Regions from separate parts of the Microbacterium awajiense genome, predicted to be linked through region 1. Evidence: predicted binding sites of a transcription regulator. Region 1 holds the regulator's gene; the other holds the start of a gene.
What was found. Region 1 encodes HrcA, which represses chaperone genes, less so after heat shock. Its sites were predicted from a motif close to TTNGCACTCGNNNNNNNCGAGTGCNAA; they were not measured.
Positions count from the first base shown of each region.

Region 1 (10,233 bases):
GCCGAGGCGAGCCCTCGGTGCGCAGGATCCGGTCCGATGAGGTCACATCGGCCGGGCCGAGGTCGTGGCCTGCCTGTGTCATCGCGAGCAACTCGTCGACGAGGGACCGTGCGCGACGCACCGCGTCGGCCTCGCCGGTGAGCGTGATCTCGTTGCCGCGGACGTGGATCTCGACGTCCGGATGCTCGCGCTCGACCACGCGGAGCAGTCGGTCCTGCGGGCCCAGCAGCTGCACCATCGCCACGCCGTCGGCGTAGACGCGGTCGACGACGGGTTCGTCAGCCACCGAGACCTGCTTCGTCGAGCGATCCGGCCAGCACGTGGGCGTGCACGTGGAAGACGGTCTGACCGGCGTCAGCACCGGTGTTGAACACGAGGCGGAAGGCGCCGTCGGCCTGCTCGGCGGCGAGTGTGGATGCGAGACCCACCATCTCGGCGAGCAGCTCGGGATCGCCCGCCGCGAGCTCGACGACGTTGCGGTACTGCGCCGACTTCGGGATGACGAGCAGATGGACCGGCGCCCGGGGCGCGATGTCGCGGATCGCGAAGGCGTTCTCGGTCTCGGCGAGGATCTCGGATGGGATCTCGCCCTGCAGGATTCGCGTGAAGATCGAGGGCTCCGACATGCGCATCAGTCTACTGAGCCGCTCTCACCAGCGGCCCAGCGCCGCAGCGATGAGTGCGATCGCCGCCGGACCCGCGGTCGACGTGCGCAGCACGGTGTCGCCGAGCCGGACGGCGGTGGCCCCGGCATCCGCGAACAGCGCCCGTTCCTCGGGGCTCACGCCGCCCTCGGGACCCACCACGAGCACGACGTCCCGCTCGTCGCCTTCCCGCCACGCCTCGGCGGTCAGCGCGGCCGACGCGGTCGGTTCGAGCACGAGCATGCGGGAGCCGGCCGCTCGCCGCGCCAAGGTCGATGTCGTCATGGGCTCGGCGATCGCGGGGACACGCACGCGGAGAGCCTGCTTGGATGCCTCACGCACGATCGTCGACCAGCGTTGGCGTCCCTTGACCGCCTTGGCCGCGTCCCACCGGGAGACGCTCCGCGATGCCTGCCACGGCACGATCTCATCGACGCCGAGCTCGGTCGCGGCCTGGATCGCGAGCTCATCCCGGTCGCCCTTCGCGAGGGCCTGCGCGAGTACGATCCGTGGCGACGCCGCGGGCTCGTCCGTGCGACTCAGGACGCGCACCGTGACGGCTCGCGGCTGGGCGTCGACGACTTCGGCGTCGAGACGCGCTCCGTGCCCGTCGCCCAGCGACACCCGCTCGCCGGCTCGCACCCGGCGCACGGCGCTCGCGTGGTGGGCCTCGGTGCCGGACAGCACCACCTCGTCGCCGACGTCGGCGTCGCTGGCACGATCGAGCAGGAAGTGGAGTGCCACGTCAGCTGTTCCGGAACCGATCGCGCAGCTTGGCGAACAGACCCTGATGGAACTCGGCCAGTCGGGGCCCGGGAGCCTTCGTCCGGCGCGCGAACTCCTCGATCAGGGCACGATCCTTGCCATCGAGCCGGGTCGGGGTCACGACGTGCACGCCGACGCGCAGATCCCCGCGCTGCGAACCGCGCAGCGGTGTGATCCCGCGGCCCTTGATCGTGAGCACGTCTCCCGACTGAACCCCCGGACGCAGCTCGAGGTCGACCGGTCCGTCGAGGGCCTCGACGGTCGTCGTGGTGCCGAGGATCGCGTCCGGCATCGACACCTCGACGGTCGCGAGCAGATCATCGCCGTCGCGGCTGAACACGTCATGCGGCGAGACGGTCACCTCGATGTACAGGTCGCCGTTGGGACCGCCCGCCGGGCCGACCTCGCCGGAGCCGGGCAGCTGCAGTCGCAACCCCGTCTCGACACCGGCCGGGATGTCGAGCGAGACCGTGCGGCGCGCGCGCACGCGTCCCTGTCCTTGGCAGGTCGCGCACGGGTACGGGATCGTCGTGCCGTAGCCCTGGCACACCGTGCAGGGCTGACTGGTCACGACGTTGCCGAGCAGACTGCGCACCTGACGCTGCACGTGCCCGGTGCCGTGGCAGATGTCGCACGCCACGGGCGAGGTGCCCGGCTGGCAGCAGGATCCGTCGCACGTCTGGCAGATGACGGCGGTGTCGACCTCGATGTCGCGGTGGACGCCGAAGACGACGTCGCGCAGTTCGAGGGTGACGCGCACCAGCGCGTCCTGGCCGCGCTCGCGACGCGAGCGGGGGCGTGCACCGCGACCCGAGTTCGCAGCCCCGAAGAACGTCTCGAAGATGTCGCCGAAGCCGCCGAATCCAGCGCCCCCGAACGCGGACGAGTCGCCGCCGCGGTCGTATCGCGCACGCTGGTCGGGATCGCTGAGCACGTCGTAGGCGTGCGTCACGAGCTTGAACCGCTCGGCGGCGTCCTCGCCGGGGTTCACGTCGGGGTGGAGCTCGCGAGCGAGTCGGCGGTACGCCTTCTTGATCTCGTCGGTCGACGCGTCGCGCGACACGCCCAGCACCTCGTAGTGGTCAGCCACATTCGCCTTCCTGCCCGCCTCGGCGGGGATCGTGATGGATGGAGGGGGCGGCTCAGCGGCCGCTCTCGTCTTCTTCGAGCAGGCGCGTGAGGTACCGCGCCACGGCCCGCACCGACGCGAGATTGGTCGGGTAGTCCATGCGCGTCGGGCCGAGCACGCCGACGCGGGCGCGGGATCCGGTGGCGTCGTAGTCGCTGATGACGACGGATGCCTCCGAGAGCCCGAACGGCTCGTTCTCGCGGCCGATGCTGGCGGCGAGGCCCTGTTCGTCGGCCACCATCTCGCTCATGAGGCGCAGGATCGTCACCTGCTCCTCGATCGCCTCGAGCAGCGGGTAGAGGCTGCCACGGAAGTCGTTCTCGCGCCGAGCGAGGTTGGCCGCGCCTGCCATCACCATGCGGTCCTGGCGGAACTCCTCGAGCTCTTCCGCGACGACCCGCACGATCTCACTGGTCGCCGCGACCCGATCGGTCGCCGCCAGCCCCGGGTCGTCGAGGCGGGCGGCGATGCGCTTCAGCCCGTCGCGGACGGGGCGGCCCACCAGCAGCGAGCCGATCTCGGCGCGGATGAGCGCGATCTCGTCCTCTTCGAAGTCGACGCGCGTGGCGGCGATGCGCTGGGAGACCCGGCCGGTGTCGGTCACGACGATCACCAGCATCCGCCCGGCGCCCAGTTGCACGAGTTCGACGTGCGAGACGGTGGCACGCGCGAACGACGGGTACTGGACGATCGCAACCTGCCCGGTGAGTGTCGTCAGCGCGCGCACGGTGCGGGCGAGCACGTCGTCGAGGTCGCCGGGCGCCTCGAGGAAGGAGGCGATCCCCGAGCGCTGCGCTGCCGTGAGCGGCCGAAGCTCGGCGAGGTGGTCGACGAAGACGCGATAGCCCTTGTCCGTGGGGACCCGCCCCGACGATGTGTGAGGGGCGGCGATGAGGTCCTCGTCCTCGAGCATCGCCATGTCGTTGCGGATCGTCGCCGCCGACACCCCGAAGGAATGCCTCTCGACGATCGCCTTGCTGCCGACCGGTTCGCGTGTGTCGACGTAGTCCTCGACGATGGCGCGCAGAACCTGCAGCGCTCTCTCGCTGACCATGCGCCCTCCTCCTGCGTCTGGCACTCGCACGGATAGAGTGCCAATTCTACCCGATGCGCCCGGCCGCGTCCTTGAGCGACTCAGTCGGTGAGCGCCCGCACGACGGCGTCGGCAAGCAGCCGACCGCGACGGGTCAGCACGACACGCCCGCGGATCGCGGCCGCCCCGTCGATGAGCCCATCGGCGACGAGAGCGGCCACCGCGTGGCGTCCCCGCGGCTGCAGGTCGGCCACGGCCAGGCCCTCGCGGATGCGGGAGCGCAGCAGGACACGCTCGAGTTCGGCGGCCGCGGCGTCGGGCCGCTCGCGGCCCGCGGCGGGCGATTCCGCGCCCGCCAGGCGCTGGGCGTAGGCGGCGGGATGCTTGACGTTCCACCACCGCAGACCGCCGACGTGGCTGTGGGCTCCGGGGCCGAACCCCCACCAGTCCTGACCGGTCCAGTACGCCAGGTTGTGCCTGGATCGATGCGCATCGTCACGGGCCCAGTTCGACACCTCGTACCACTCGAAGCCGGCACCCCCCAGCGCGGCGTCGGCGAGCTCGTACATGTCGGCCTGCACGTCGTCGTCGGGTGCCGGCAGCTCGCCGCGGCGGATGCGGCGCGCCAACTGCGTCCCGTCTTCGACGATGAGCGCGTAGGCGGACACATGGTCGGGCTCGAGCGAGACCGCGGCGTCGAGTGACCTCCGCCAGTCGTCGAGCGACTCCCCCGGTGCGCCGTAGATGAGGTCGATGCTCACCTGCAGACCCGCGGCGCGGGCAGCCGCCACCGCGGTGCGGACGTTGTCGGGATCGTGGGTGCGGTCGAGCGTCGCCAGAACCGCAGGGACCGCTGACTGCATCCCGATCGACATGCGCGTCACCCCGGCCCGCGCGAGGCGGATCGCGACCACGTCGTCGACCGTATCGGGGTTCGCCTCGACGGTGACTTCGGCGCTGTCGGCGATGCCGAACGCGTCTGCCACGGACTCGAGCATCAGGGCCAGGTCCGAGGCGGGCAGGAGGGTGGGGGTTCCGCCGCCGAAGAACACGGTCGAGGCCGGGCGCAGCGGACCCCGGTCTGCGAGCGCGCGCCGCGCGAGGGAAACCTCGCGCACGAGCGTCCGGGCGTAGTCCTCGCGTCGGGCGCCGCGCAGTTCTGTCGCCGTGTAGGTGTTGAAGTCGCAGTACCCGCAACGCACGGTGCAGAAGGGAACGTGCAGATAGACGCCGAAGTCGGTGCGGCCGTCGATCGTCACGTCATCGGGCAGCGCTCCGTCGGGCGGAGCCGGTTCGCCCAGCGGCAGTGGTCCGCCCACGTCAGGACGGCGTCGTGTAGAGCGGCGAGACCGCGCGCAGGTAGCGCGTGAACAGTTCCTTCCGACGCCGCCGGATCAGCGCGGGAAGCATCCGGTACAGCGCGGCTGACGGCGCATCGAAGGCCCGGACGGTGAACCAGACCTCATCGGAGTCGGTCCAATCGACCATGAACGACTCCTCGCCGCTGACGACCGACCCCGCCACGGTGCCGAGGGCGTAGCCGACGCGCCGAGGCTCTTCGACGGCGAGGATGACGCGCAGCTCGGCATCGGCGCGCATCCCGGCGACGCGGCCGGCCACGCGGACCGAGGTGCCCGCGCCGACGTAGGGGGTTCCGTCCGCGTCGTACCGCAGGTCCTCGTCGACGCGGCTCGGCGCGATCGGCTTGCCTTCGGCGTCGAAGCTGACGCCCGAGTACATCGGTCCGGATGCCGGTGTGACATCGCTCAGCACGAGCCCCGCACCGCGCAGCGGAGCCCACGACAGCAGCGCGTCGGCCGCGGAGTGGAAGCGGGCCTCCCCGCTGCCGATGCGCCACGAATCTTCTGCCGGGATGCTCTTCTCCGGCGGATACTGCATGAGATCAGGCGCCTGCGTGGCGCCGACCGCCGCATAGTCGACGGTGCCGTCCTTGAAGGTGCCGCGACGCATGACCACCAGCCTACTTCGCGCCCTTGCCCTCGACGTCGCCCGAGAGGGCGGCGATGAAGGCCTCCTGCGGCACTTCGACACGGCCGACCATCTTCATGCGCTTCTTGCCTTCCTTCTGCTTCTCGAGCAGCTTGCGCTTACGGGTGATGTCACCGCCGTAGCACTTGGCGAGCACGTCCTTGCGCATCGCGCGGATGTTCTCGCGGGCGATGATGCGCGCGCCGATCGCCGCCTGGATCGGCACCTCGAACTGCTGGCGTGGAATCAGCTTTCGCAGGCGCTCGGTCATCATGGTGCCGTAGGCGTACGCCTTCTCGCGATGCACGATCGAGCTGAAGGCATCCACCTTGTCGCCCTGGAGCAGGATGTCGACCTTCACCAGGTCCGCCTCCTGCGAGCCGGCGGGCTCGTAGTCGAGACTCGCGTACCCCTGCGTCCGGGACTTCAGCTGATCGAAGAAGTCGAAGACGATCTCACCGAGCGGCACGCTGTAGCGCAGTTCGACGCGGTCCTCGGAGAGGTAGTCCATGCCGAGCAACGAGCCACGTCGCGACTGGCACAGTTCCATCACGGTGCCGACGTAGTCCTTCGGGGTGAGGATCGCCGCCTTCACGACCGGCTCCGAGACCGCGGCGACGCGCCCGTCGGGGTACTCACTGGGATTGGTCACGGTCACGAATTCGCCCGTGTCGGTGGTGACCTCGTAGATGACGCTCGGCGCCGTGGTGATGAGGTCGAGATCGAACTCGCGGGCCAGGCGCTCGGTCACGATCTCGAGGTGGAGCAGCCCGAGGAAACCGCAGCGGAAGCCGAACCCGAGGGCGACCGACGTCTCGGGCTCGTACTGCAGCGCGGCATCCGAGAGTTTCAGCTTGTCGAGCGCCTCGCGCAGGTCGGCGTAATCGCTGCCGTCGATCGGGTAGACGCCCGAGAAGACCATGGGCTTGGGGTCGGTGTATCCCGGCAGCGGATCGGATGCCGAGCGGCGGTGACCGGTGACGGTGTCGCCGACCTTGGACTGGCGCACGTCCTTCACCCCGGTGATCAAATACCCGACCTCGCCGACGCCGAGTCCCTTCGTCGGAGTCGGCTCGGGACTGGAGACACCGATCTCGAGCAGTTCGTGCGTCGCCCGCGTCGACATCATCTGGATCCGTTCGCGCGGTTGCAGCGAGCCGTCCACCATGCGGACATACGTCACCACGCCGCGGTACGAGTCGTAGACCGAGTCGAAGATCATCGCGCGCGCGGGGGCGTCGGCGTCCCCTGCCGGCGCCGGGATGTCGCGCACGATGCGGTCGAGCAGTTCCTCGACGCCCTGTCCGGTCTTGCCGCTCACGCGCAGCACATCGTCGGGATCGCCGCCGATGAGACCGGCGAGCTCCTGTGCGAACTTGTCGGGGTCGGCCGCCGGCAGATCGATCTTGTTGAGCACCGGAATGATGTGAAGGTCGTTCTCCAGTGCCAGATAGAGATTCGCGAGCGTCTGCGCCTCGATCCCCTGCGCGGCGTCGACGAGCAGAATGGCCCCCTCGCACGCCGCGAGAGAGCGCGAGACCTCGTAGGTGAAGTCGACATGGCCGGGGGTGTCGATCATGTTGAGCGCGAAAGCGGTGTCGTCGAGGGCCCACGGCATCCGCACAGCCTGCGATTTGATCGTGATGCCACGCTCGCGCTCGATGTCCATGCGGTCGAGATACTGCGCGCGCATGTCGCGATCGGCGACGACGCCCGTGATCTGCAGCATCCGATCGGCCAGCGTCGACTTCCCGTGGTCGATGTGGGCGATGATGCAGAAGTTGCGGATCTGCGCGGGTGGGGTCGCGGAGGGCTCGAGGGGCTTCAGGGCGCGCGGTGACATGTCCGCAGAAGTCTACCGGCCGGTCAGCCCCGAATCTGTGCGGACGCCCGCCGTCCCGCGCCGGCTCGACGGCCGCAGACCCTAGGCTGTGCGCATGGTGGTGCAGGTCGTGCTGGTGCACGGCATCCGCACGTCCGCGACGATGTGGCGCGCCCAGCGCGAATATCTCGCCGAACGCGGCAACCCCGTGACGGCCGTCGACCTGCCCGGGCACGGCGCGCTGCTCGGCGGGGAGTTCACGCTCGAGTCCGCGATGGCGACCATCGACGACGCCGTGCAGGATGCCGCGCGCCGAGGGCCGGTGCTGCTGGTCGGCCACTCGATGGGCGGCCTGCTCTCGATCGACTACGTCGGTGGCGAAGAGCCCCCGCCCGTCGCGGGATTCGTCGCCGCCTCGTGCACGGCCATCCCGCGCGGACTCGGCCTCGCGACGTATCGTCTGCTCGCGCGCGGCTTCGACGCACTGCCCGACCGGGGCATGTGGCTCACCGGCCGAGTGCTCGATCGGACTCTCCCCGCCGAGACCCGTGCCGACTTCGGCGCCGGCGGCTACGCGTTCGACGCGCAGGACACCGCCCTGCGCAGTCTGTCGGTGCTCGACCTGCTCACCGCGCTCGGACGCATCCGCGTGCCCCTCTGGTTCGTCAACGGTCAATACGACCAGCTGCGGGTCAACGAGAAGCTGTTCCTGCGCGTCGCACCCCACGCCGAGCTCATCGTGATCCCGCGCACCTCGCACCTCGTCACGGCGATGCGCCCCCGGGTGTTCAACGCGCTCCTCGAGGTCGCGCTCACGACCCTCGAGCGAACCTGATAAGATCGGTGTTTGGCTTGCGTGTGGGCTTCGACCCCCTCACGACCGCCGTGCGGCATCCCTCTCCTGCCACTCGGCACTCCACCGAACACTCCGAACGAAAGAACGTCGACACGTGGCGAACATCAAGTCGCAGATCAAGCGCAACAAGACCAACGAGAAGGCGCACGAGCGCAACAAGGCCGTCAAGAGCGAGCTGAGGACCGCGGTGCGCCGCACCCGCGAAGCCGTCGCCGCCGGCGACAAGGCCGCCGCAGAGAAGGCACTCACCTCGGCGACGAAGAAGCTCGACAAGGCCGTGAGCAAGGGCGTCATCCACGAGAACCAGGCCGCGAACCGCAAGTCCGCGATCGCGAAGCAGGTCGCCGCTCTCTGAGCCGCAGATGCAACGAGGCCCGTCCCCACAGGGGGCGGGCCTTCGTCGTTGCCGCCTCAGGAGCCGTAGGGAGCGCGGGTTGCGACGACGGTCACGAGTCGCTCCAACGCGAAGACGGGATCGCGGGACCCGCCTTTCACCTCTTCGTCGGCGCGGGCGGCAGCCTGGATCGCGGTGCCGAGCGCGGCCTCGTTCCAGCCGGCCAGATCGCGGCGCGCACGGTCGACCTGCCAGTCCTTGAGCCCGAGCCTGGCTGCCAGCGCCGGGCCGGGCTCGCGGCTGCCCGCCACGCGCGCCATGGTGCGCAGCTTCGACGCGACGGCGGCGACGAGCGGCACAGGGTCGGCCCCCGACGCGAGGGCATGGCGCAGCGCGATGAGCGACTCGCCGTAGCGGCCGGCGATCGCGGTGTCGGCGACGGTGAAGGCGGAGGCCTCGACGCGGCCGCCGTAGTAGCGCGCCACCACCTGCTCGGTGATGTCGCCCGGTTCGTCCGCGATGAGCTGCTGACAGGCCGCGGCCAGCTCGGTGAGATCGTCGGCGAAGGCCGAGACGAGGGCGCGAAGCGCACCCGGTGCGATCCTTCGCCGCGCGGTCGAGAACTCCCCCGCGGCGAAGTCGTAGCGGTCGGATTCGCGCTTGACGGCAGGGCACGCGATCTCGACGCCGCCTCCCGTGCCGGAGCGGATGGCATCGAGCAGCTTCTTGCCGCGCACCGACGCGCCGGTATGGCGTAGCACCACGGTGGCGGACTCCTGCGGGGCCTCGAGGTATGCGAGCGCCTCGGAGAGGAAGGCATCCGAGCACTTCTCCACGCCGCGTACGCGCACCAGGCGCGGCTCGCCGAACAATGACGGCGAAGTCCTCGCGAGCAGCGTGCCCGCTTCGTAATCGTCGGCGCGCAGGTCGGAGACCTCGAGACTGGCGTCTTCGGCCCGCAGATAGTCGCGTACACCGGCGATCGCCCGCTCCGCACACACCTCTTCGGGTCCCGATACCAGCACGATCGGCGCCGGCTGCGGGTCGCGCCACGACAGCTGGGGGATGGCGCTCCGCGAGCGGGGCGATGAGCCGCGACGAGCGCTGGGTGCCATGCGGCCAGACTACCCGCGGTCTCCGACGCGCTCACGCCAGACGACGACGCCGTCGACGGCCGGCCACAGCGCGATCGTGCCGTGCAGATCGGTGCGCGCCACGTCGGCGCCGACGGCGTCGAGCAGCGAGATCAGTTCAGCCCGCGGATGTCCGTAGGGGTTCCCGACGCCGACACTGATGAGACCGATCGGCGCACCGAGATCGTCGTAGAGCGTCGCGTCCTGGTCGGCGCTGCCGTGGTGGGCGACCTTGACGACCTCGTAGCGCGGCTGCGTCACAGAGGCGACGCGCATGGCACGCTGCGCGCTCGCCGACAGATCGCCCAGGAGCAGGATCGACGGGATACCCCCGCCGGCGAACTCGACGACGACGCTGGAGTCGTTGCCGGGGCCGAACCCCGCCGACCCTCTTCCCGGCCACAGCACGCGCCATGTGGCGTCGCCGAGCACGCCGGACATGCCCGCGCTCGCGGGGACGGCGCGCGCACCGTGTCGTTCGAGGACGCTGATCACCGCGTCATCACCCGGTCCGTGCAGCACAGTCCC
Region 1 is NZ_BAAAYU010000001.1:536,040-546,272, forward strand. Features, by position in the region: gene ABD663_RS02630 (PhoH family protein) at 1-238, opposite strand, end outside; gene ABD663_RS02635 (HIT domain-containing protein) at 279-626, opposite strand; gene ABD663_RS02640 (16S rRNA (uracil(1498)-N(3))-methyltransferase) at 651-1,388, opposite strand; gene dnaJ (molecular chaperone DnaJ) at 1,390-2,499, opposite strand; gene hrcA (heat-inducible transcriptional repressor HrcA) at 2,552-3,592, opposite strand; gene hemW (radical SAM family heme chaperone HemW) at 3,673-4,890, opposite strand; gene ABD663_RS02660 (DUF1990 domain-containing protein) at 4,892-5,542, opposite strand; gene lepA (translation elongation factor 4) at 5,553-7,403, opposite strand; gene ABD663_RS02670 (alpha/beta fold hydrolase) at 7,498-8,217, shown strand; gene rpsT (30S ribosomal protein S20) at 8,333-8,593, shown strand; gene holA (DNA polymerase III subunit delta) at 8,650-9,687, opposite strand; gene ABD663_RS02685 (ComEC/Rec2 family competence protein) at 9,697-10,233, opposite strand, start outside.

Region 2 (21,510 bases), on a different contig from region 1:
GGCGATCCATCCTCTCCTCACGAGCTCGGTGGTAGGTGCCGAAGCCGCCGCCGTGCACCCACGCGGTGCTGCCCGCGCCGCCGGGCTCGAGCGTCACGATCCGGTCGGCGGCGCGCGCCAGCAGCTCGCGGTCGTGCGAGACGAGCAGCACGGTCTTGGACGTCTCGCGCAACCTGCCCTCGAGCCATCGCTTGCCCGGCACGTCCAGGTAGTTGTCGGGCTCATCCAGCAGCAGCACGTCGTCGGCGCCGCGCAGCAGCGCCTCCAGCGCGAGGCGCTTCTGCTCGCCCCCCGACAAGGTCGTGAGATCGCGGTAGCGGGCGCGCGCGAACTCGATTCCGAGCGCGGCGACCGTGCAGGCGTCCCACATGGTCTCGTAGTCGTACCCGCCCGCCTCGGCGTAGTCGGCGAGCGCGCCGGCGTAACGCATCTGGGTGTCGGTGTCGTCGTGCTCGATGATCGCGACCTCGGATGCCGCCAGCTCGAGCGCCGCGCGCCGAACCCGGTCGGGTGCGACCGAGACGAGCAGGTCCTCGACGGTGGCGCCCTCCTCACCGTGTCCGACGAACTGGTCCATCACCCCCAGCGCACCGCCGATGCCGATCGACCCGGCCCGGGGCGCGACCTCGCCGCGGATCATCCGCAGCAGTGTCGTCTTGCCCGCACCGTTCGGGCCGATGAGCGCCGTCGTCGCGCCGTCGGTGACCCGGAACGAGAGCTCGTCGAGCAGCGGCCGGCCGTCGGGCAGCGCGAACGAGACGCCGTTGACGTCGATGTGGCCCATGGCGCTCCCCTCGCTCCAGTGCGATCGGACGCGAGGGAGCCGATCAGTTTATCCGGCCGGGATGCGCGCCGTCATCACGCGGCGGCGTACCGTCCCGACTTGATCGCGCGCTCGCGCGCCTTCGCGGCCTCTTCCTCGCGGTTCTTCGGCGGAGCCGAGGTGACGAGGTCGTCCAGCAGGTGCTGAGTGGCGTGCTCGATCGCGGCGACCGCGCGGTCGAAGGCCTCCTGGTTCGCCTTCGACGGCTTGGTGGTGCCGGCGATCTTGCGCACGTACTGCAGCGCGGCGGCGTGCACCTCATCCGAGGTCGCGGCCGGCTCGAAGTTGTGAAGGGTGTGGATGCTGCGGCACATGGCGACGACGATACGCCGGGCCGCGGCATCCGTCACCCGTGTTCGGTCACGGCACCCCGCCGCGCGAGAACACGCGTGAGCAGCGGGTCGAGGGCGAAGATGAGGAAGCCGATCGAGCCGATGAACGGGGCGAGCACGACCACCGCCGCGCTGAGGATCAGCGCGCTGAACGCGGCCCGACCCGCCCGTGCCGCGCTCTCGGGGGTCAGGTCGGGCATCAGCTCGGCGCGGTGGCGGCGGGCCCACTCCCCTTGGAGCGCGCCGAACAGGATCGCGCCGAAGAAGGTGAGGGGCATCGCGAGGCGCCCCGCCAGGAAGTCCGAGTAGTCGGTGGTGAGGGTGGTCGCGAACGGCACGAGCACGATGAACAGCAGCCGGAAGTTGTTGAGCCACACGATCACCGAGTCCACGCGTTGGATGTGCTCGAACTGCTGCACGTGGGTCATCCACAGTAGACACAGCAGCAGGAAGCTCAACGCGAAGGTGGCGAACAGCGGCCACATGCCGACGAGGGCGGCCCACAGCGCGGCATCCGTCGTCACCTCGCCGAACGTGTGCGTCGTGAGGTCGAGCACGAGCAGCGTCGCGGCGATCGCGAACACGCCGTCGGTGAACGCCTCCAGGCGCGTCGCCCCCTGCGTGGCCGCCGGATGCCTGCGCTGCCGGATCATGGCGACAGCTTAAGGCCGCGCCCGCCGGCCCCGCCGCGGCACCCCCTGCACCGAGTTCGGAGAGTCTGACGAACCTCGGAGCCGATCGCGGATTCGAGTCCGAGGTTGTTGAGATTCTCCGGAGTTCATGCCGCGGGCGAGGGTCACGCGAGGTGCAGGCCCGCGGCGACAGCGCGGCGGATGACACGCTCCACTCCCGGGCGATCGCGCACGACCTGGTGATAGCTGAAGCGCAGCACCGTGTAGCCGCGCAGACGCAACTCCGCGTCGTGCGCGATGTCCGCGCCGCGCTGCGCGGAGGACGAGTGGAACTCGTACGCGACCGCCGGCTTCGGCGGCCGCCACAAGATCCGCCGGAGCCTGCGGCAGCGTGATCCATGCGCGCCGGATCATTCGGGCCGCCCCCGCGCGGACGAACGCGCGGACGCCGGCGGCCGGGAACCCCGCCCGCAGCGCTTCGTGGCGGTGCGCGATCCCTTCGCGCTGCATCAGCCAGGCTTCGAGCATCCCCACACGATGGCCCGCGTCACGGTGGCCGCGTGCGTGGGAACGTCAGTCTGTGGACGCCTCGCGCTCGATCCGCGGCTGGGGACGAGCCGAAGTTCGTGCCGGCGCCCGGCGCCGGGCGGGCTACCGCTTGTAGTTGGGCGCCTCGACCACGATCTGCACGTCGTGCGGGTGCGATTCCTTGAGGCCCGCCGACGTGATGCGCACGAACTTGCCCTTGGCCTTCAATTCGTCCACCGTGCGCGCTCCGACGTAGAACATCGACTGCCGCAGGCCCCCGACCAGCTGGTAGGCGACCGCCGAGACCGGGCCCCGGTACGCGACCTGACCCTCGATGCCCTCGGGGATGAGCTTGTCGTCGCTGGGGACGTCGGCCTGGAAGTAGCGGTCCTTCGAGTACGAGGTCTTCTTGCCGCGCGTCTGCAGTGCACCGAGCGAGCCCATGCCGCGGTAGAGCTTGAACTGCTTGCCGCCCTGGAAGACGACCTCGCCGGGCGACTCGTCGGTGCCCGCCAGCAGCGATCCGATCATCACCGTGTCGGCGCCCGCGACGAGGGCCTTGGCGATGTCACCCGAGTACTGCAGACCGCCGTCGGCGATGACCGGGATGCCGGCCTCGCGCGCCGCGAGGGATGCCTCGTAGATCGCCGTGACCTGCGGCACCCCGACACCGGCGACGATGCGCGTCGTGCAGATCGAGCCGGGTCCGACCCCCACCTTGACGGCGTCCACGCCGGCGTCGATGAGGGCCTGGGCGCCCTCGCGGGTCGCCACGTTGCCGCCGATGACGTCGATGTGGGCGAACGAGGGGTCTGCCTTGATGCGGCGCACCATGTCGATCACGCCGGCGGACTGCCCGTTGGCGGTGTCGACGACCACGACGTCGACACCGGCGTCGCGCAGGGCCACCGCGCGGTCCCACGCGTCGCCGAAGAAGCCGATCGCCGCGCCCACCCGCAGGCGGCCGTGCTCGTCCTTGGTCGCCAGCGGATACTTCTCGCTCTTGTCGAAGTCCTTGATGGTGATCAAGCCGGCGAGCTTGCCGTCGCCGTCGATCAGCGGCAGCTTCTCGACACGGTGCTCGGCGAACAGCGCGATCACTTCGTTCGCGCCGATCCCCACCATGCCCGTGACCAGGCCCTCGCTCGTCATGACGTCCTTGACGAGGGTCGTCTGCCGCTCGAAGCCAGAGACGAAGCGCATGTCGCGATTGGTCACGATCCCGACCAGACGCCCCTCGTGGTCGACGACCGGCAGACCCGAGATGCGGTACTGCGCGCACAGCGCGTCGACCTCGTCGATCGTCGCGTCGGGCGTGGTGGTGATCGGGTCGGTGATCATCCCCGACTCGCTGCGCTTGACGCGGTCGACCATCGCAGCCTGGTCGGCGATCGAGAGATTGCGGTGGATGATCCCTATGCCGCCCTCACGCGCGATCGCGATCGCAAGACGCGTCTCGGTCACGGTGTCCATCGCCGCCGACAGCAGCGGCGTCGCCACGGTGATGCGCCGCGTGACGCGGCTCGAGGTGTCGGCCTCGCTGGGGATCACATCGGTGTGACCTGGCAGCAAGAGGACGTCGTCGTAGGTCAGTCCGACGAAGCCGAAGGGGTCCTGGTGCTCCATGAATTCTCCTGCGCGCGCGGCGCGTTGCTCGAGGTGGACGACGACGGCCGAGCGCGCGTGCGCTCATACACGATTCTAAGCGCGGCGGCAACGCATGCATTCCCCTTTGCGTCCGAATGCCGCCGGGTCGCGATTCGGTCACGTATCGCGCGCGAAACACCGCCGACACACTATGGTCGTAACGTCGTTCATCACGGCGGATGCGACCCGACTCCTGGGTGTCCGTCGTGCCGCACTGGGAGGTTTCGTTGGGTCCTACGACTGAATCGGCGTTGAATCGCGGGCGCGCGAGAACCGTCGCCGCACTCGTCGCCTTGTTCCTGCTCGTGGTGGGGTTCTTCCTCACCTCCACTCCCGCATCGGCGGCCGACGACGAGAACCCGTACCGCATCAGCGGCAACGTGCAGCTCGACGGCGAGCCGCTCGCGGGAGTCGTGCTCACCGTCGACGGCCCCGGAGGGCTGCAGGAGGTCGAGACCGATGAGAACGGGCAGTGGCGCATCGGCGTGCCCGAACGGGGCGAGGTCTACATCGTCACGCTCGACGAGAACACCCTGCCCGAGGGCATCGCGGTGGTCGACGAGGCGTCCGAGCAGCCCAATGTCCGCGAGGTGGAGATGGGGCAGGGCGGCAGAGCGACCGTCAACTTCTTCATCGGCGAGGGCGAACGCAACGTCACGAGCTTCTTCGACCAGTTCGTCCAGCGCATCGTGCAGGGCGTCAGCTTCGGCCTGATGCTCGCACTCGCTGCCGTCGGGCTCACGCTCGTGTACGGCACGACGGGTATCTCGAACTTCGCACACGGCGAGATGGTGACCTTCGGCGCCGTCGCCGCGCTCATGCTCGTCGGCCCCGCCAGTCTCGCGTTGCCCGTGTGGCTGGGGTATCCGCTGGCGGTCCTCCTCAGCGCCGGCCTCGGCCTGGTGCTGGACGCCATTCTGTGGAGACCATTGCGAAGACGAAGGGTCGGCGTCGTCCAGCTGATGATCGTGAGCATCGGTCTGTCGCTGGCGATGCGCTACCTGTACCAGTTCTTCATCGGCGGTGGCACCGAGCAGCTGCCGGGGGCCTCGGCCGAGAAGATCCCCCTGTTCGGGGCGGTCCAGCTGAGCGTCATCGACCTGGTCTCGCTGGGGATCTCCATCATCGTCATCATCGCGTTCGCGCTCTGGCTGACACGCTCCCGCATCGGAAAGGCGACGCGGGCGATCTCGGACAACCCGTCGCTGGCGGCGGCATCCGGCATCGACGTGGACTTCGTGGTCCGCGTCGTGTGGATCGTCGCCGGCGCGCTCGCGGGTCTCGCCGGCATCCTGTACGCCTACTACCGCCCCGGCATCCGCTGGGACATGGGAGCGCAGATCCTGCTCCTGATGTTCGCGGCGGTCGTGCTCGGCGGTCTGGGAACCGCGTACGGCGCGCTCGTGGGTGCACTGATCGTCGGCATCCTGGTCGAAGCATCGAGCCTGTGGATCCCCGCCGACCTCAAGTACGCGAGCGCCCTGTTCATCCTCATCGTGATCCTGCTGTTCCGGCCACAGGGAATCCTCGGCCGACGCGAGAGAATAGGTTAAGGCGCACTCATGAACTGGTTGCAGATTCTCTCCAACTCGGCTTCGTCCATCCTCAGCCCGGCGACGATCGGCTACGCCCTCGCCGCCCTCGCGCTGGCCATCCACTTCGGCTTCGCGGGACTGATCAACATGGGCATCGCGGGCTTCATGGCCATCGGCGCCTACGGCTACGCGATCTCGATCCTCACGTTCGGCCTTCCCTGGTGGGTCGCGGCGCTGATCGGACTCATCGGAGCGGCGATCTTCGCCCTCATCCTCGGCATCCCGACGCTGCGGCTGCGCGGCGACTATCTCGCGATCGTGACGATCGCGGCCGCCGAGGTGGTGCGCCTGCTGTTCCTCACGACGGCGTTCGACGACATCACCGGCTCGGCCGACGGCCTGAGCGGGTACCACTCGAGCTTCCGCTCGGCGAACCCGATCCCGCCCGGTGTGTACGGCTTCGGACCGTGGACGTACAACGAGACCCAGTGGTGGGTGCGCATCGTGGGCCTGATCACGCTCGCGGTCGCCGTCCTCGTCGTCTGGCTCGTCACCCGCAGCCCTTGGGGCCGCGCACTCAAGGGCATCCGTGAAGACGAGGACGCCGTGCGCTCGCTCGGCAAGAACGTCTTCGCCTACAAGATGCAGGCGCTCGTGCTCGGTGGCGTCATCGCCGCCGCCGGTGGCATCGTGTACGCGCTGCCGTCGGCCATCAGCCCCGGTGTCTACGTCACCTCGCTCACGTTCTTCATCTGGACGGCGCTGCTGCTCGGCGGCGCGGCGACGGTCTTCGGCCCGCTGCTGGGCTCGCTGATCTTCTGGGTGCTGCAGACGTTCCTCTCGAACGTGCTGCCGGCCATGGCGGCGGCGGGCCTGCTGTTCGGCATGTCGGCGATCCAGGCGGCGACGCTGCGGTTCATCCTCGTGGGCGTCGCACTGATGCTCCTCGTGATCTTCATGCCGCAGGGCCTCCTCGGCAACAAGAAGGAGCTGACCTTTGTCAAGTGACATGACACCCAGCGAAGACGCCGTCGCGGCCGAGTCCGCCGACGAGTCGACGATGACGTCGCCGACACCGCGTCCGAAGACGACCGGCCTGCACGTGGGCGACCCCGCACCGGGCGTCGCCAAGGTCGACCCGATCATCGTCGCCGACAACGTGCGCCGCTCGTTCGGCGGCGTCCACGCCGTCGACGTCGACCACCTCGAGATCCCCCGCGGCGCGATCACGGCGCTCATCGGCCCGAACGGCGCCGGCAAGACGACTCTGTTCAACCTGCTCACCGGCTTCGACAAGCCCAATGAGGGCACGTGGAGCTTCGACGGCCACTCCCTCTCGGGTGTGGCGGCCTACAAGGTCTCGCGGATGGGTCTGGTGCGCACGTTCCAGCTCACCAAGGCCCTCGGCCTGCTCACGGTGATGGAGAACATGAAGCTCGGCGCGAAGAACCAGCGCGGCGAGAAGTTCTGGTCGAGCCTGATCCCGCCGCTGTGGCGGTCGCAGGACGACGAACTCGAAGACCGCGCGATGGAGCTGCTCAAGCGCTTCAAGCTCGACACCAAGGCGGACGACTTCGCCGCGAGCCTCTCGGGCGGGCAGCGGAAGCTGCTCGAGATGGCGCGGTCGCTCATGACCGAGCCGACCCTCGTCATGCTCGACGAGCCGATGGCCGGTGTGAACCCGGCGTTGACGCAGTCGCTGCTCGATCACATCCTCAACCTGAAGGACGAGGGCATGACGGTGCTGTTCGTCGAGCACGACATGCACATGGTCCGCCACATCGCGGACTGGGTCGTCGTGATGGCCGAGGGCAAGATCGTCGCCGAAGGCGACCCGCACGAGGTCATGCGCGACCCCGCTGTCATCGACGCCTACCTCGGGGCGCACCAGGATGTCGACCTCGGTCATGTCACCGGCCGGATCCCGACGGTCGGAGGCGACGCGCCGTCGTCGATGACCGCGGACGAGATCGTCGCCGAGGCCGAGGCCGAAGAGGAAGCCGTCCGCAAGTCGCAGGAGAAGCACAAGTGAGCGCCGTCAGCACCGACACCCCCGTGGTCCTCATCGAGGACGTCCATGCCGGCTATCTTCCGGGCGTCAACATCCTCAACGGCTGCAACATGATCGTCCATCAGGGCGAACTCGTGGGCATCATCGGCCCCAACGGTGCAGGGAAGTCGACGCTGCTCAAGGCGATCTTCGGTCAGGTCAACGTCCGCAGCGGCTCGATCACGCTCGAGGGCGATGACATCACCGGCCTGAGGGCGAACAAGCTCGTCGCCCGCGGCGTGGGCTTCATTCCTCAGACCAACAACGTGTTCCCGAGCCTCACGATCGAGGAGAACCTGCAGATGGGGCTCTACCAGGCCCCGGGCAAGTACAAGGAGCGCCTGGAGTTCGTGACGGGCATCTTCTCGGAGCTGGGCGGACGTCTCAAGCAGCGTGCCGGCTCGCTCTCGGGCGGTGAGCGCCAGATGGTCGCGATGAGCCGTGCGCTCATGATGGACCCGAAGGTGCTGCTGCTCGACGAGCCGTCGGCCGGACTGTCTCCGGTGCGCCAGGACGAGGCGTTCATCCGCGTCTCCGAGATCAACAAGGCAGGAGTGACCTGCATCATGGTCGAGCAGAACGCCCGTCGTTGCCTGCAGATCTGCGACCGCGGCTACGTGCTCGACCAGGGCCGCGACGCCTACACCGGCAGCGGACGCGACCTGCTGAACGACCCCAAGGTCACCGAGCTGTACCTCGGCACCCTCGGCGCCTGACACGCACCCGACGAAAGGGGGCGGATGCTGCGGCATCCGCCCCCTTCTCGTTGCGCCGCGAGGTCGCTCACAGCACCAACGCGAAGGGCCCCGGTCCGAAGACCGGGGCCCCTGCGTGGTGATGTGGATCAGCCGGCGTAGGCCGCGTAGGTGTTGTCGTCACCGTACTCGTAGATACCGATCGACGCCTCGGTCGGGTCGCCGACCTCGTCGAAGGTGATCGGGCCGGAGATGCCGTCGTAGTCGGCGACACCGCCACCGACGATGATGTCGGCGCACTCGGCGTAGTTCGAGCACTTCTCGCCGTCACCGGAACCACCGGAGACCTCGATCAGCTTCTCGGCGATGGCCGACGCGTCGGTCGAACCGGCAGCCAGGCTGGCCAGCGCGAGCAGCACGACCGCGTCGAACGACTCGGCGGCGTAGCTGTACTCCTCGAGCGGGTCCATGCCCTCGGCTGCGACGAACTCGTCGAGTCCGCCGGTGAAGTCGGCGATCGAGTCGATCGTCAGACCGGGCAGCGTGCCCTTCGAGCCGGTGAGCGAGCCCTCGGGGAACTCGTCGCCGAAGTTCGACAGGTTGCCGTCGACGAAGTACATCTTGTCGGCGGGGAACTGACCGAACAGGCTCGGCAGGATCGTCGTGATCTCCTCGAACGTGATCAGGGCGATCGCGTCGGGGTCGGCCGCGAGGACCTCGCTGATCTGCGCGTCGAAGCTCGTGTCACCCGTGTTGTAGGTGGGAGCGGCGACGACCTCGCCACCGGCGGCCTCGAAGGCCTCGGTGACGTACTTGGCGAGTCCGGTGCCGTACGAGTCGTTCAGCACGATCATGCCGAGCGTCTGGTTGCCGTCCTCGGCGATCAGGTTGCCGAGCACCTCACCCTGCAGGACGTCGGACGGAGCGGTACGGAAGTACAGCCCGTTGTCGTCGTAGGTGGTGAAGGCATCCGAGGTGTTGGCGGGCGAGAACTGGATCACGCCGGCGCCGGTCACCTGGTCGATGAACTGCAGCGAGACACCCGACGAGGCCGCACCGATGATGGCCGAGACATCCTCGCCCAGCAGGCGCGGGATCTCGGTCTCGTAGGCCTTGTTGTCGGTGTCGCCCGAGTCGCCGTAGACGACGTCGATGGTGAGACCGGTCTCCTCCGAGACCTCGTTGATCTGCGACGCGGCGTAGGCGACGCCCGCCTCTTCCGGCGGGCCGAGGAAGGCCAGGTTGCCGGTCTGGGGCAGAGCCGTGCCGACCTTGAGGGTCAGCTCATCCATCGGCTCCGACGGCTCGCTGGTGGACTCGCCACCGCCGCCGCCGGCGCAGCCGGCCAGAATAAGCGCGCTGGCTCCGGCCACGGCGATACCGCCGAAGACCTTGCCTGCACGCGAACGTGTGAAGACGCTCATGTTGCTCCTTGCTGTGTATGAACGCGGGTGAGGCCCCGGGCGGCCTCCCCAGTTCGTCTAACCTATCGGCGCACTCGTCTCACGTGTGTTGCCTTTCGTTAACGATGTGTAACGGACCCGAATCGTTATCAAACGCAATGCGAGAGGGCGAATTCACCCTCCCACCTCGGGAATACCCCTGGAGGGTATCGTGTTGTCGACGGGGATGCCACAGACCGGCATCGGCCCGAACGAGCATCGATGAGGAGACATGATGACCGAGACGCGTGAGTACCGCGTGACAGGAATGACGTGCGGACACTGCGAGCGCGCCGTCCGCTCCGAGGTGTCCGATCTCGCCGGCGTCGACTCCGTCGCCGTCGACGCCGAGACCGGGATGCTGCGGCTGGTCGCTGCCCCGCCGGTGACGGATGCCGCGGTGCTGGCCGCCGTCGACGAGGCCGGCTATCGCGCGGAGCGCGTCTGATGTCGTCCGCCCTGCCGCGGGCGCAGGGCGAGCGGGTCGAACTCGAGATCGGGGGCATGACCTGCGCGTCGTGCGCCGCACGCATCGAGAAGCGGCTCAACCGCATCGACGGCGTGGTCGCGTCGGTGAACTACGCCACCGAGAGGGCCGTCGTGCTGGGGCCCGCAGGGCTCGACGCGACCACCCTCATCCACGAGGTCGAGAAGACGGGCTACACGGCGGCCGAGCCGCGGCCCGACGCCGCGCCGGCGACCGATCGCGAGCTGTCGGGGCTGCGCGCGCGCCTCATCGGCTCGGCAGTGCTGGCGGTGCCGATCATCCTGCTCGCGATGATCCCGCCCCTGCAGTTCCCGGGATGGCAGTGGGCGTCGCTCGTTCTCGCCGCTCCGGTGGTGACGTGGGGTGCGTGGCCGTTCCACCGCGCCGCGTGGGTCAACCTGCGCCACGGCGCCGCGACCATGGACACCCTGATCTCGATCGGCGTGAGCGCGGCGTTCCTGTGGTCGCTGTACGCCCTCTTCTTCGGCGGGGCCGGTGAGATCGGCATGACCCACGGCTTCGAATGGGTCATCACCCCCGGAGCCGGTGCGGACGCCGTCTACTTCGAGGTCGCCGCGGGGGTCACTGCGTTCGTGCTCGCGGGACGATTCATCGAGGTGCGCTCGAAGCGCCGGGCGGGCGCGGCGATGCGCGCCCTGCTCGAACTCGGCGCGAAGGACGTCACGATCGTGCGCGACGGCGTCGAGCTGCGGATGCCGGTGGAGGCGCTGCGCGTCGGAGACCTCTTCGCCGTCCGCCCCGGCGAGCGGATCGCCACCGACGGCATCGTCGTCTCAGGGATCTCGGCGGTCGACGCGAGCATGGTCACGGGCGAGTCGATGCCGGTCGAGGTGGGGCCGGACTCGAGCGTGATCGGTGCGACGGTCAACGCCGACGGCCGGATCCTCGTGCGTGCCACGCGCGTCGGCGCCGACACCCAGCTCGCGCAGATGGCGCAGCTCGTCGAGCAGGCGCAGTCGGGCAAGGCGCACGTCCAGCGTCTCGCCGACCGCATCTCGGCGGTCTTCGTCCCCATCGTGCTGGCGCTCGCCGTCGTGACCGCGGCGGTGTGGCTGCTGCTGGGCGCACCGGTCGAGTCGGCGCTGACGGCGTCCGTCGCGGTGCTCATCATCGCGTGCCCGTGCGCACTGGGTCTGGCGACGCCGACCGCGCTGCTGGTCGGAACGGGTCGCGGCGCTCAGCTGGGCGTCCTGATCCGCGGCCCCGAGGTGCTGGAGTCCACACGGCGCGTCGACACGATCGTGCTCGACAAGACCGGCACCGTCACAGCGGGACGTATGTCGCTGGTCGCGGTGAGCGCGCACGGCGCGACCGAGAGCGCCGTGCTGCGGGTCGCCGGGGCGCTCGAGCAGGCATCCGAGCATCCGATCGCCGCGGCGATCGCCGACGCCGCGCGACGCTGCGGTCCGCTCGCCGAGCCCGGCGGCTTCCGCAGCCGGACCGGACTCGGCGTGGTCGGCGTGGTGGACGGCCTCGACGCGATGGTCGGCAGCCCGCGTCTGTTCGCCGAAGCGGGATGGACCATCGATGCCGCAGCCGTCGAAGCCCGTACCGACGCCGAACGCGCGGGCGCGACCGCGGTGCTGGTCGGATGGGACGGCGCCGTGCGGGGCGTGCTCGCCGTGGCCGACGAGCTCAAGCCGACGAGCGCCGACGCGGTCGCAGGGCTGCGCGCCCTGCACCTCGAACCGCGCCTGCTCACCGGCGACAACGCCGACACCGCGCGCGCGGTCGCCGATCAGGTCGGGATCACCGAGGTGACCGCCGGGGTGCTCCCGCACGAGAAGGTCGCGGTGATCGAACAGTTGCAGGCACGGGGGAAGGTGGTCGCGATGGTCGGCGACGGCGTCAACGACGCCGCAGCCCTTGCTCAGGCCGACCTCGGCATCGCCATGGGCACCGGGACGGATGCCGCGATCGAGGCGTCCGACATCACCCTGGTGCGCGGCGATCTGCGCAGCGCCGTCGACGCGATCCGTCTCGCGCGCGCGACGTTGCGGACCATCCGTACGAACCTGTTCTGGGCGTTCGCATACAACGTGGCCGCGATCCCGCTCGCCGCGCTGGGTCTGCTAAATCCCATGATCGCCGGCGCGGCGATGGCCGCCTCGAGCGTGTTCGTCGTGGGCAACAGCCTGCGTCTGCGATCGTTCCGCAGCGAAGAGGTCGCGCGATGAGCGATCACACCCACCACGACATGGCCGGCGACCACGTCGGGCAGTTCCGGCGGCTGTTCTGGATCATGCTCGTGCTGGCCGTGCCGGTCGTGGTCTTCTCGGGCGGCTTCTCGATGATCCTCGGCTATGCGCTTCCCGACTCCGGGATCGTGCCGTGGATCTCACCCGTGCTCGGCACCGTGATGTATGCGTGGGGCGGGCGTCCGTTCCTGACCGGCGCCGTGTCCGAGCTGCGCTCGCGGACCCCGGGCATGATGCTGCTCATCGGGCTCGCCATCACGGTGGCCTTCCTCGCCTCCTGGGGCGCATTCCTCGGGCTGCTCGACCACCACCTCGACTTCTGGTGGGAACTCGCGCTGCTGATCGTGATCATGCTGCTCGGCCATTGGATCGAGATGCGCTCGCTCGCCCAGACGATGTCGGCGCTCGACTCGCTCGCCGCGCTGCTGCCCGACGAAGCCGAGCGGGTCGAGGGCGACAGCGTGGTGACGGTCTCCCCCGCCCAGCTGCGCGTCGGCGACGTCGTGGTCGTGCGACCCGGCGGTGCCATCCCCGCCGACGGCACGGTCGTCGACGGACGTGCCGATGTCGACGAGTCCATGATCACCGGCGAGTCCCGCCCGGTCGAACGCGGCCGCGGTGATGCGGTCACGGCCGGGACGGTCGCCACCGACTCGGGACTGCGTGTGCAGATCACCGCCGTCGGCGACGACACCGCGCTCGCCGGCATCCAGAGACTGGTCTCCGAGGCGCAGAGCTCGAGCTCGCGTGCGCAGCTGCTCGCCGATCGGGCGGCGGGTTGGCTGTTCTGGTTCGCACTCGGCGCTGCGGTGCTGACCGCGATCGTCTGGTCGGCGATCGGGATGCCCGACGAGGCGGTCGTCCGCACGATCACCGTGCTGGTGATCGCGTGCCCCCACGCCCTCGGACTGGCGATCCCCCTCGTCGTGGCGATCGCGACCGAGCGGGCGGCCCGTGCCGGTGTGCTGGTGAAGGACCGCCGGGCACTCGAGTCGATGCGTCTGGTCGACACCGTGCTGTTCGACAAGACCGGCACCCTGACGAAGGGCCGTCCGACGGTCGTCGAGGTCAGCGGCGGCGAAGGACGCGATGCCGTACTGCGGCTCGCCGCGGCAGCCGAGGGCGACAGCGAGCATCCGCTGGCCCGGGCGATCGTTCGCGCCGCCGGGGGCCTGGACGTGCCGCGTGCGACCGACTTCGCCTCGTCTCCCGCTGTCGGCGTCTCAGCGCAGGTCGACGGCGAGACGATCCGCGTGGGCGGGCCGCGCCTGCTGGACGAGCGCGGGCTCAGCGCGACCGCGCAGGCCCAGGGCCGGCAGGCCGAAGGCCGCACGGTGCTGCACGTGCTGCGCGGCGATGAGATCGTCGGCGCCATCGCGCTCGGCGACGAAGTGCGGGAGGAGTCGCGGGAGGCCGTCGCGGCGCTGCGCGCCCGCGGCGTCGAGGTGGTCATGATCACCGGCGACGCCGAGCCGGTCGCCGCGGCGGTCGCCGACGAGCTCGGCATCACCCGGTTCTACGCCGGGGTGCGCCCCGAGGACAAGGCGTCGACCGTCGCCGAGCTGCAGGGCGAAGGGCGCTCGGTCGCCATGGTCGGCGACGGGGTGAACGACGCTCCCGCGCTCGCGCAGGCCGACGTCGGCATCGCGATCGGTGCGGGCACCGACGTCGCGATCGCGTCGGCGGGTGTCATCCTCGCCGGTGACGATCCCCGCGCCGTGCTGTCCATCATCGAGCTGTCGGGTGCGAGCTATCGCAAGATGCGACAGAACCTGTGGTGGGCCGCCGGCTACAACCTGCTGTCGGTGCCGCTCGCCGCCGGAGTACTGGCGCCGATCGGCTTCGTGCTGCCGATGTCGGTCGGTGCGATCCTCATGTCGCTGTCGACCGTGGTCGTCGCCCTCAACGCGCAGCTGCTGCGCCGCATCGACCTCGATCCCGCGCACGTCGCCGGCGCCGCGCGGAACCACGCCCCGGAAGGAGCACCCGCATGACCGAGACGGCCGCCGCCGAGCACACGCACGGCTACATCACCGACAAGGACCGCTACCTCAACCGCCTCAAGCGCATCGAGGGACAGGTGCGCGGCATCCACCGCATGGTCGACGACGAGAAGTACTGCATCGACATCCTGACGCAGATCAGCGCGCTCACCAGCGCCCTGGAGGCGGTCGCGGTCGGCCTGCTCGACGACCATCTGCGGCACTGCGTCGTCGATGCGGCGCGCGCGGGCGGCAACGAGGCGGACGAGAAGATCACCGAGGCCACGCAGGCCATCGCGCGGCTGGTGCGCTGAGCCCGCGCATCAGCCCACGCGTGCGGTGCGGCGCGCGTGGCGCAGCGAGTCGACGGTCAGCACGATGAGCGCCAGCCACACGAGCCCGAACCCGATCCAGCGCTCGACGGGCATCGGCTCGTCCAGCACCCAGACTCCGATGGCGAACTGGAGGATCGGCGCGACGAACTGCAGAAGGCCGATGACGGTGAGGGGCGCGCGGCGGGCGCCCGCCGCGAAGAACAGCAGCGGCACCGCCGTCACCACGCCGGCGAGGCTCAGCAGCACGGCGTGACCGACACCCGCCGAGCCGAAAGCGATCCCACCGGTGGCCGCGACGAACACCAGGATCCCGATGGCGACCGGCGAGAGCCACATCGACTCGAGCGTCAGCCCGCTGACGGCGTCGACGGCCGGCCCGATGCGCTTCTTGACCAGACCGTACACGCCGAACGAGCCGGCGAGCACCAGCGCGATCCAGGGAACCGATCCGTAGGCGACGACGATGACGCCCACGGCGACCAGCGAGATGCCGATCGCGACCCACTGCGTCACGCGCAGCCGTTCACGCAGCACGAGCACGCCGAGCAGGACGGTGACGATGGGATTGATGAAGTAGCCCAGGCTCGCTTCGATGACGTGGTCTGACAGCGCGGCGCCGACGTACACCATCCAGTTGACGAAGATGAGCCCGCCCGCCAGTGCCGTCAACGCCATCAATCGCGGTCGGCGCATGACCCGGGTCAGCCGCCGCCACGTGCGCGTCACGGTCAGCAGCAGCGCGCAGAACACGAGCGAGAGCAGGATGCGCCACGCCACGATCTCAGCGGGCCCGGCCGGCGCGAGCAGCAGGAAGTAGAGCGGCAGCAGCCCCCACAGCACGTACGCGGTCAGCGCGTACACGCCGCCCCGCAGCTGCTCGCGCGCAGGGTCGGGCTGTGCGGGAACCGGGACACCGGCGGTGGCGAGAGCGGACTCGCCGAGATCGGGGGCCTCTGCCGGACCGTCGGGTTCGGCGTCGGCGGGGGTGCGGCTCACCGCCTCAGCCTAGGGCGGCAGGAACAGCACGAGGGTCGGATGCCGAAGCATCCGACCCTCGTGTTCGCGTTGCGAAGGATCAGCGGACGACGACCGCGAGCACATCGCGGGCCGAGAGCACCAGGTACTCGTCGGCGCCGAACTTGACCTCGGTGCCGCCGTACTTGCTGTAGATCACGCGGTCGCCGACGGCGACGTCGAGCGGCACGCGGTTGCCGTTGTCGTCGATACGGCCCGGGCCCACGGCCACGACCTCGCCCTCCTGGGGCTTCTCCTTGGCGGTGTCGGGGATGACGAGACCACTCGACGTGGTCTGCTCGGCCTCGACCTGCTGGATGACGATGCGGTCCTCGAGCGGCTTGATGGAAACCGACACGGTCTACCTCTTCTTTCCTTAGAGACTGAAGACTCGTTAGCACTCTGATGGTGAGAGTGCTGATGGCAAGTCTAGGGGCGTGTTGGCACTCTCGCAACGTGAGTGCCAATGCGCACGGACGGGCGCGCGATCGGCGCGAGGTGATCGCGATGTATCAGCGCCGATCGTCTCCACTCTGGATGAACGGGCCCGTCATCTGCCGACGCCGGTCTTACAAAATGTCGGACGCGGTGGTAGACAGATGCCGGGGGATTCCTCGTCTCGTTCTTGGGGGAACAAGAGACATGAGAACACATCACCAATACTGGCTCGCCGTCGATCTGGGGACGACACGGACGGCGGCGGCGACCGCGTGCGTCGCCGCCGACCGCAGCTTCACCGCATCGGCGTTCCCGCTCGGAAGGAAGTCGGACACGGCACCGAGCGTCGTCTTCGCGAGCGATGACGAGCTGCTCTTCGGCGAGTCCGCCGAGCGGCGCGGACTGGCGCAGCCCGATCGACTCATCCGCGAGTTCAAGCGCCGCGTCGGCGATGACGTGCCGATCGTCGCGGGTCGGCAGCAGTTCACCCCTGAAGAGCTGTACGCGCAGATGGTCGGCTGGGTCGTCCGGTCGGTGACCGAGCGCGAGGGCGGCCGTCCGGAGTCGGTCGCGGTCACGGTTCCCGTCACGTGGGAGGGCCATCGACGCGGACTGCTCGCGGCCGCCCTGTCGAGGCACATCTCCCATCCCGTCGAGCTGATCTGCGAGCCGGAGGCCGCCGCGCGGCACTACGCGGCCACGCGCGCCGTCGAAGCCGACCGTGCGCTCGCGGTGTACGACCTCGGCGGCGGCACCTTCGACGGCGCCGTCCTGCGTCGGGACAGCGACGGCGCACTGCATCTGCTCGGGGCACCGATCGGCATCGCCGACTTCGGCGGCGCCGACTTCGACGACCTCGTCCTGCGCCACGCCCTCGACACCGCCGGCCTCTCCATCGCGGAGCTGTCCGCCGATCCGAACGCCCGCGTCGCGCTCGCCGCGCTGCGGCGGGAGTGCACCGAGGCGAAGGAAGCGCTCTCGTTCGACTCGGATGTCGTCATCCCCGTGCTCCTCGACGGAGCGCCCTCGACGGTGCGCCTGACCCGCTTCGAGTTCGAGACCATGATCCAGCCGGGCGTGGAGCGTACGATCGACGCTCTCGACCACGCTCTCGAGATGAGTGCGGTGGCGCCCGACGACCTGCAGGCGATCGTGCTCACGGGCGGCTCGTCCCGCATCCCGCGCATCGCCGAGATGCTCTCCGAACGTTTCGACCGCCCCATCGCCGTGGACACCGATCCGAAAGCGGTGGTCGCGCTGGGTGCCGCGCGCGCGATCGCCGAGGCGGCCGGGGCAATGCCGATCCCGCTCGTCACCGACACGGCTTCGGCGTCCGCCGCCGAGGCGCCGGCGGTCTTCCCGGTGCCGGACGAGACGTCGGTCCCGCCCCGCAAGAGCTGGGCGCGCCGCGGTGCGTCGTATGCCGCCATGAGCGCAGGCGTCCTCGCCCTGACCAGCGGAATCGTCCTGGCCAGCGCGACCGGCGTCGGATCGGGTGTGGCCACCGAGGCGGAGGACGACACCCCCTCGCTCGCGGTCTGGCTGGGCCTGGACCTGCTCGGTGCGAGCTCGGCGATCGCCGATGAGCACGACGCCGTCGATCCGACGGCGTCGCCGGCCGCCGACGACGAGGATGCCGATCAGCCCGATTCCGCGGCACCCGCACCCGCCCCGGTGCTCGGGCCGGTCAACAAGGTCACGAACCCGCGCTCGCAGAACGTGCCTCAGCGCAGCTCGTCGTCGCCGAGGCCGTCACGGTCGAGTTCGAGCCCGTCCTCTGCGAGCTCGTCTTCCGGATCGAGCGGCGGAAGCTCGGGTGGATCGTCGCCGGCGGACTCGGCGACGCCGCCCACCTCGTCGCAGCCGACGTCGACTCCGACGCCCACACCCACACCGACGCCGACGCCGACTCCCGCGCCGCCCGCACCGGATCCGACACCGGACCCGCCCGCGCCCGACCCGACACCGGACCCGCCCGCACCCGACCCGACACCGGACCCGCCCGCACCCGACCCGACACCGGACCCGCCCGCACCCGACCCGACACCGGACCCGCCCGCACCCGACCCGACACCGGACCCGCCCGCACCCGACCCGTCGCCGTCGCCGACCGATCCGACCTGAGCCGACGCCATGACGATCACCGAGATGGCGGGAGCGCAGACGCTCCCCCACGACGCACTCGGCCTCTGGTGCCGCCAGGCGCTGCCTGTGATGACCGCGATCGCCGCCGGTGACCGCGCCACCCGCGCGGTCGTGGTCGGCGCAGCGGGCTCGGGCAAGTCGAGCATGCTGCGCGAGCTGCATCGGATGCTCGACGACGGGCCTGCGACGGACTGCGTGTTCGGAGACGAGATCGACATCGACCGCGTTCCCCCGGAGCACGTCCTGCTCGTGGACGACCTCCACCTGCTCGACCCGGGCCGCGTGGAGCAGATCGAGCGGCGGGCGACCGACCCGCGATCGTCGCTCGTGGTCGCGAGCAGACCGTGGGTGCGGATGCCGCGGCTCACTCGGATCTCGCGGACGCTGGAGCGCGATCGCCCGGCCATCGTGCTCGGCCACCTCTCGCGCTCGGATGTGCTCTCCTACCTCGACGACGTCGACCAGGTGATCTCCGACCGGTGCGTCGACGACCTCCTTGCCGCCACCGGCGGCGTGACCTGGCTCGTCGCCGAGACGCTGCTGCTGCACGACGAGCGCGATTGCGCCGGTGAACGCGGCCATGACGCCCTGCTGCGCGCCGTCGAAGACCGCGTCGCGCATCGACTCGACACGGTTCCGGACGATGTGCGCCGACGCATCGAGGCGCTCGCCGCCGACGACGACGCTCCGTGCGCCGCGTCCGACGACCCGGTGATCGCCCGCGGGTACGCCGAGGGGCTGCTCACGCGGCAGGGGGCACTCGTCCCGGTGGTGCGGTCCGCCGCACGCGTACCTACACGCATCGCCCGTGCGCTCGTGCACAGGGGGGACGACCTCGTCGCGCAGCATCCGGATCGAGCGATCGACCTGTACGCCCAGGCGGGTCGGCACGGCATGGAACCCGCGCTGCTCGGCGGCCGTCGCGCACGCGCCGCCTGGGCGACCGGCGACCTCGCGGCAGTGGGGGCGATCGTCGACGAGCAGCACGCGCACGACGACCCCGCAGAAGTCGACCGGCTCTCGGATGCCGCGGCCGCGCTGTGGTCGACTCGCGGCATGCTCGCGACGGGCGCGACCGTGTACCGTTGCGCCGAGCCGCGCTCCTGCGCCACGCAGGCGCGGGCGACCATCGCCGCGATCGGCTCCGGCGGCCCCGTGCCGACCGGCGAGGGCCCGCGGCCGTCGACGGCCACACTCGACGTCGCGCTGGACCTCGCGGCCGGCGGGCTGCGGTCCACTGTCGCCGCGTCACCTGCGCAGGCCCCCCTCGCCGACCTCGTGCGGGCATCGCAGCTGTACACGGCCGCCTCGAGCTCCGAACCCGTCCCCGAACTGCCCGCGGTGATCGCCGTCGCCGCCGCGATGAGCATCGGAGACCTGCCCACCGCGCACACCGTCGTCGACGACGCGGTGGCCGGTGCGCAGGGCGGAGCGTGGGCGATGCCGCGGCTGCTGCTGTGGAGCGCGTTCCTCGCCGTGCACCGATCGCGGCCGGCCGAGGCGCGCGACGCGCTCGAGCGGGCGACCGACCTGGCACCGACGCTGTGCGTGCGTGACCGCCTCCTCGCCCAGGCCGTGCGGGTGGCCATCGCCCAGAGGTTCGAGGACTCGGCCGTGCTGACCGCGCTGTGGGATGACGCTCGCGGCGTGCTGAACCTCGTCGAGCCCGACCTGTTCCTGCTGCTCCCGCTCGGCGAGCTGTTCAGCGCCGCGGCACGCATGCGCGACACCGAGCGGACGCGCATCCTCCACGCGCAGGCCATCGATCTCGTCGAACGACTGGGCTCGCCTCCGATGTGGGCGTCTCCGCTGCACTGGTCCGGCATCCAGCAGGGCATCCTGCTGAACCGGCCGGACGAGTTGCGTCCGCATGCCCGCGCTCTCGTGGCCGCGTCGTCCCGCAGCCCGATCGCCGGAGTGATGGCACAGGCGGGCCGGGTGTGGACGGCCGCGCTCGCCGGATCGGTGGACGCCGACGCGATCGACCGCGCCGCCCACGGACTGGCCTCGGCGGGCCTCGCGTGGGACGGTGCGCGCCTGGCAGGACACGGCGCCAGTCGCACATCGGATCGGCGCGCCTCGGCGCGGCTGCTCGCGTGCGCGCGCGATCTGCACCCGATCGAGGGACTGCGCCGTCACGCACGCAACAGCGACGACGCCGACGAGCGGCCCGCCGCCGGCGACGGATCGGCAGCCGTCTCACTGAGCGAACGCGAGACCGACGTCGCCCGGCTCGTGCTGCAGGGCAAGACGTACGCCGAGATCGGCGGGCTGATCTTCATCTCGCCGCGCACGGTCGAGCATCACGTCGCCCACATCAAACGTCGCCTCGGGGCGACGTCGCGGTCCGACCTTCTCGCCAAGCTGCGGGTCGTCGTCGACGAGGCCCACACCGTCGGCCGGCCCGACGCGGACGCATCGACGGGTGAGCCCCTATGAGCTCTCCGAGCAGTATCGGGGCCATCCCCGATTCCGCGTCCACCGCAACTCAATACCCTGAAATCCAGGATCGATCGATTCTGGGTGCATCATGCCCGAAGACCACGAGGAGTCAACGATGATCTCACCGGTATCCACGATCGCCGACGCGCTGATCGCGTTCATTCTGAGCCTCCTGCGTGACCCCGCGACGGCTGAGGAGTTCGCGGCCGCACCGACGCAGACCATGGCCGACAACGGCTTGGAGGGCGCGTGTCTGGCCGACGTCCAGGCCGTCAAGCCCGTCATCATCGATCACCACAGCGTCACTCCCAAGCCACCGACGCCCCCGCCGCCGAACCCGCCCGAGCCGCCGAACGAGGTCGTGCGCGAGATCAACCGCATCATCAACCAGTTCACCTCGGTGGACGCCCGCACCACGATCGTCGACCAGTCGGTCAACCAGAACATCTGGACCGAAGGCGGCGATGTCACGCAGATCTTCGATCAGGAAGCCGTCGTCGCCTCCGGCGACAACGCGGTCGCCGCGGGCGATGACGCCACCATCGTGGACTCGGACGTCGACGTCACCGTCGGCGACGTGTCGATCGGCAACACCTCGAACGACGAGAGCTTCAACTCGACCGTATCGGCCGGCGACGCATCGACGACCACGACCGAGGCCGCGAGCACGAGTGCCGAAGAGCCCGCTGCCGATGCCGATGCCGCGACGGCCGCCGCGGCGGTGACCGACGCGGTCGACACCGCGGTCGACGCCACCGTCGAGG
Region 2 is NZ_BAAAYU010000005.1:141,252-162,761, forward strand. Features, by position in the region: gene ABD663_RS07455 (ABC-F family ATP-binding cassette domain-containing protein) at 1-784, opposite strand, end outside; gene ABD663_RS07460 (DUF2277 domain-containing protein) at 859-1,137, opposite strand; gene ABD663_RS07465 (TMEM175 family protein) at 1,170-1,808, opposite strand; gene ABD663_RS07470 (DUF559 domain-containing protein) at 1,952-2,155, opposite strand; gene guaB (IMP dehydrogenase) at 2,439-3,941, opposite strand; gene ABD663_RS07480 (ABC transporter permease subunit) at 4,214-5,515, shown strand; gene ABD663_RS07485 (branched-chain amino acid ABC transporter permease) at 5,525-6,505, shown strand; gene ABD663_RS07490 (ABC transporter ATP-binding protein) at 6,558-7,529, shown strand; gene ABD663_RS07495 (ABC transporter ATP-binding protein) at 7,526-8,263, shown strand; gene ABD663_RS07500 (ABC transporter substrate-binding protein) at 8,392-9,666, opposite strand; gene ABD663_RS07505 (heavy-metal-associated domain-containing protein) at 9,920-10,132, shown strand; gene ABD663_RS07510 (heavy metal translocating P-type ATPase) at 10,132-12,369, shown strand; gene ABD663_RS07515 (copper-translocating P-type ATPase) at 12,366-14,384, shown strand; gene ABD663_RS07520 (metal-sensitive transcriptional regulator) at 14,381-14,686, shown strand; gene rarD (EamA family transporter RarD) at 14,696-15,580, opposite strand; gene groES (co-chaperone GroES) at 15,783-16,079, opposite strand; gene ABD663_RS07535 (Hsp70 family protein) at 16,364-18,283, shown strand; gene ABD663_RS07540 (LuxR C-terminal-related transcriptional regulator) at 18,293-20,743, shown strand; gene ABD663_RS07545 (IniB N-terminal domain-containing protein) at 20,862-21,510, shown strand, end outside.
Region 2: a site for HrcA is predicted at 16,162-16,188, ahead of groES (co-chaperone GroES). Genes of this name have one in related genera too.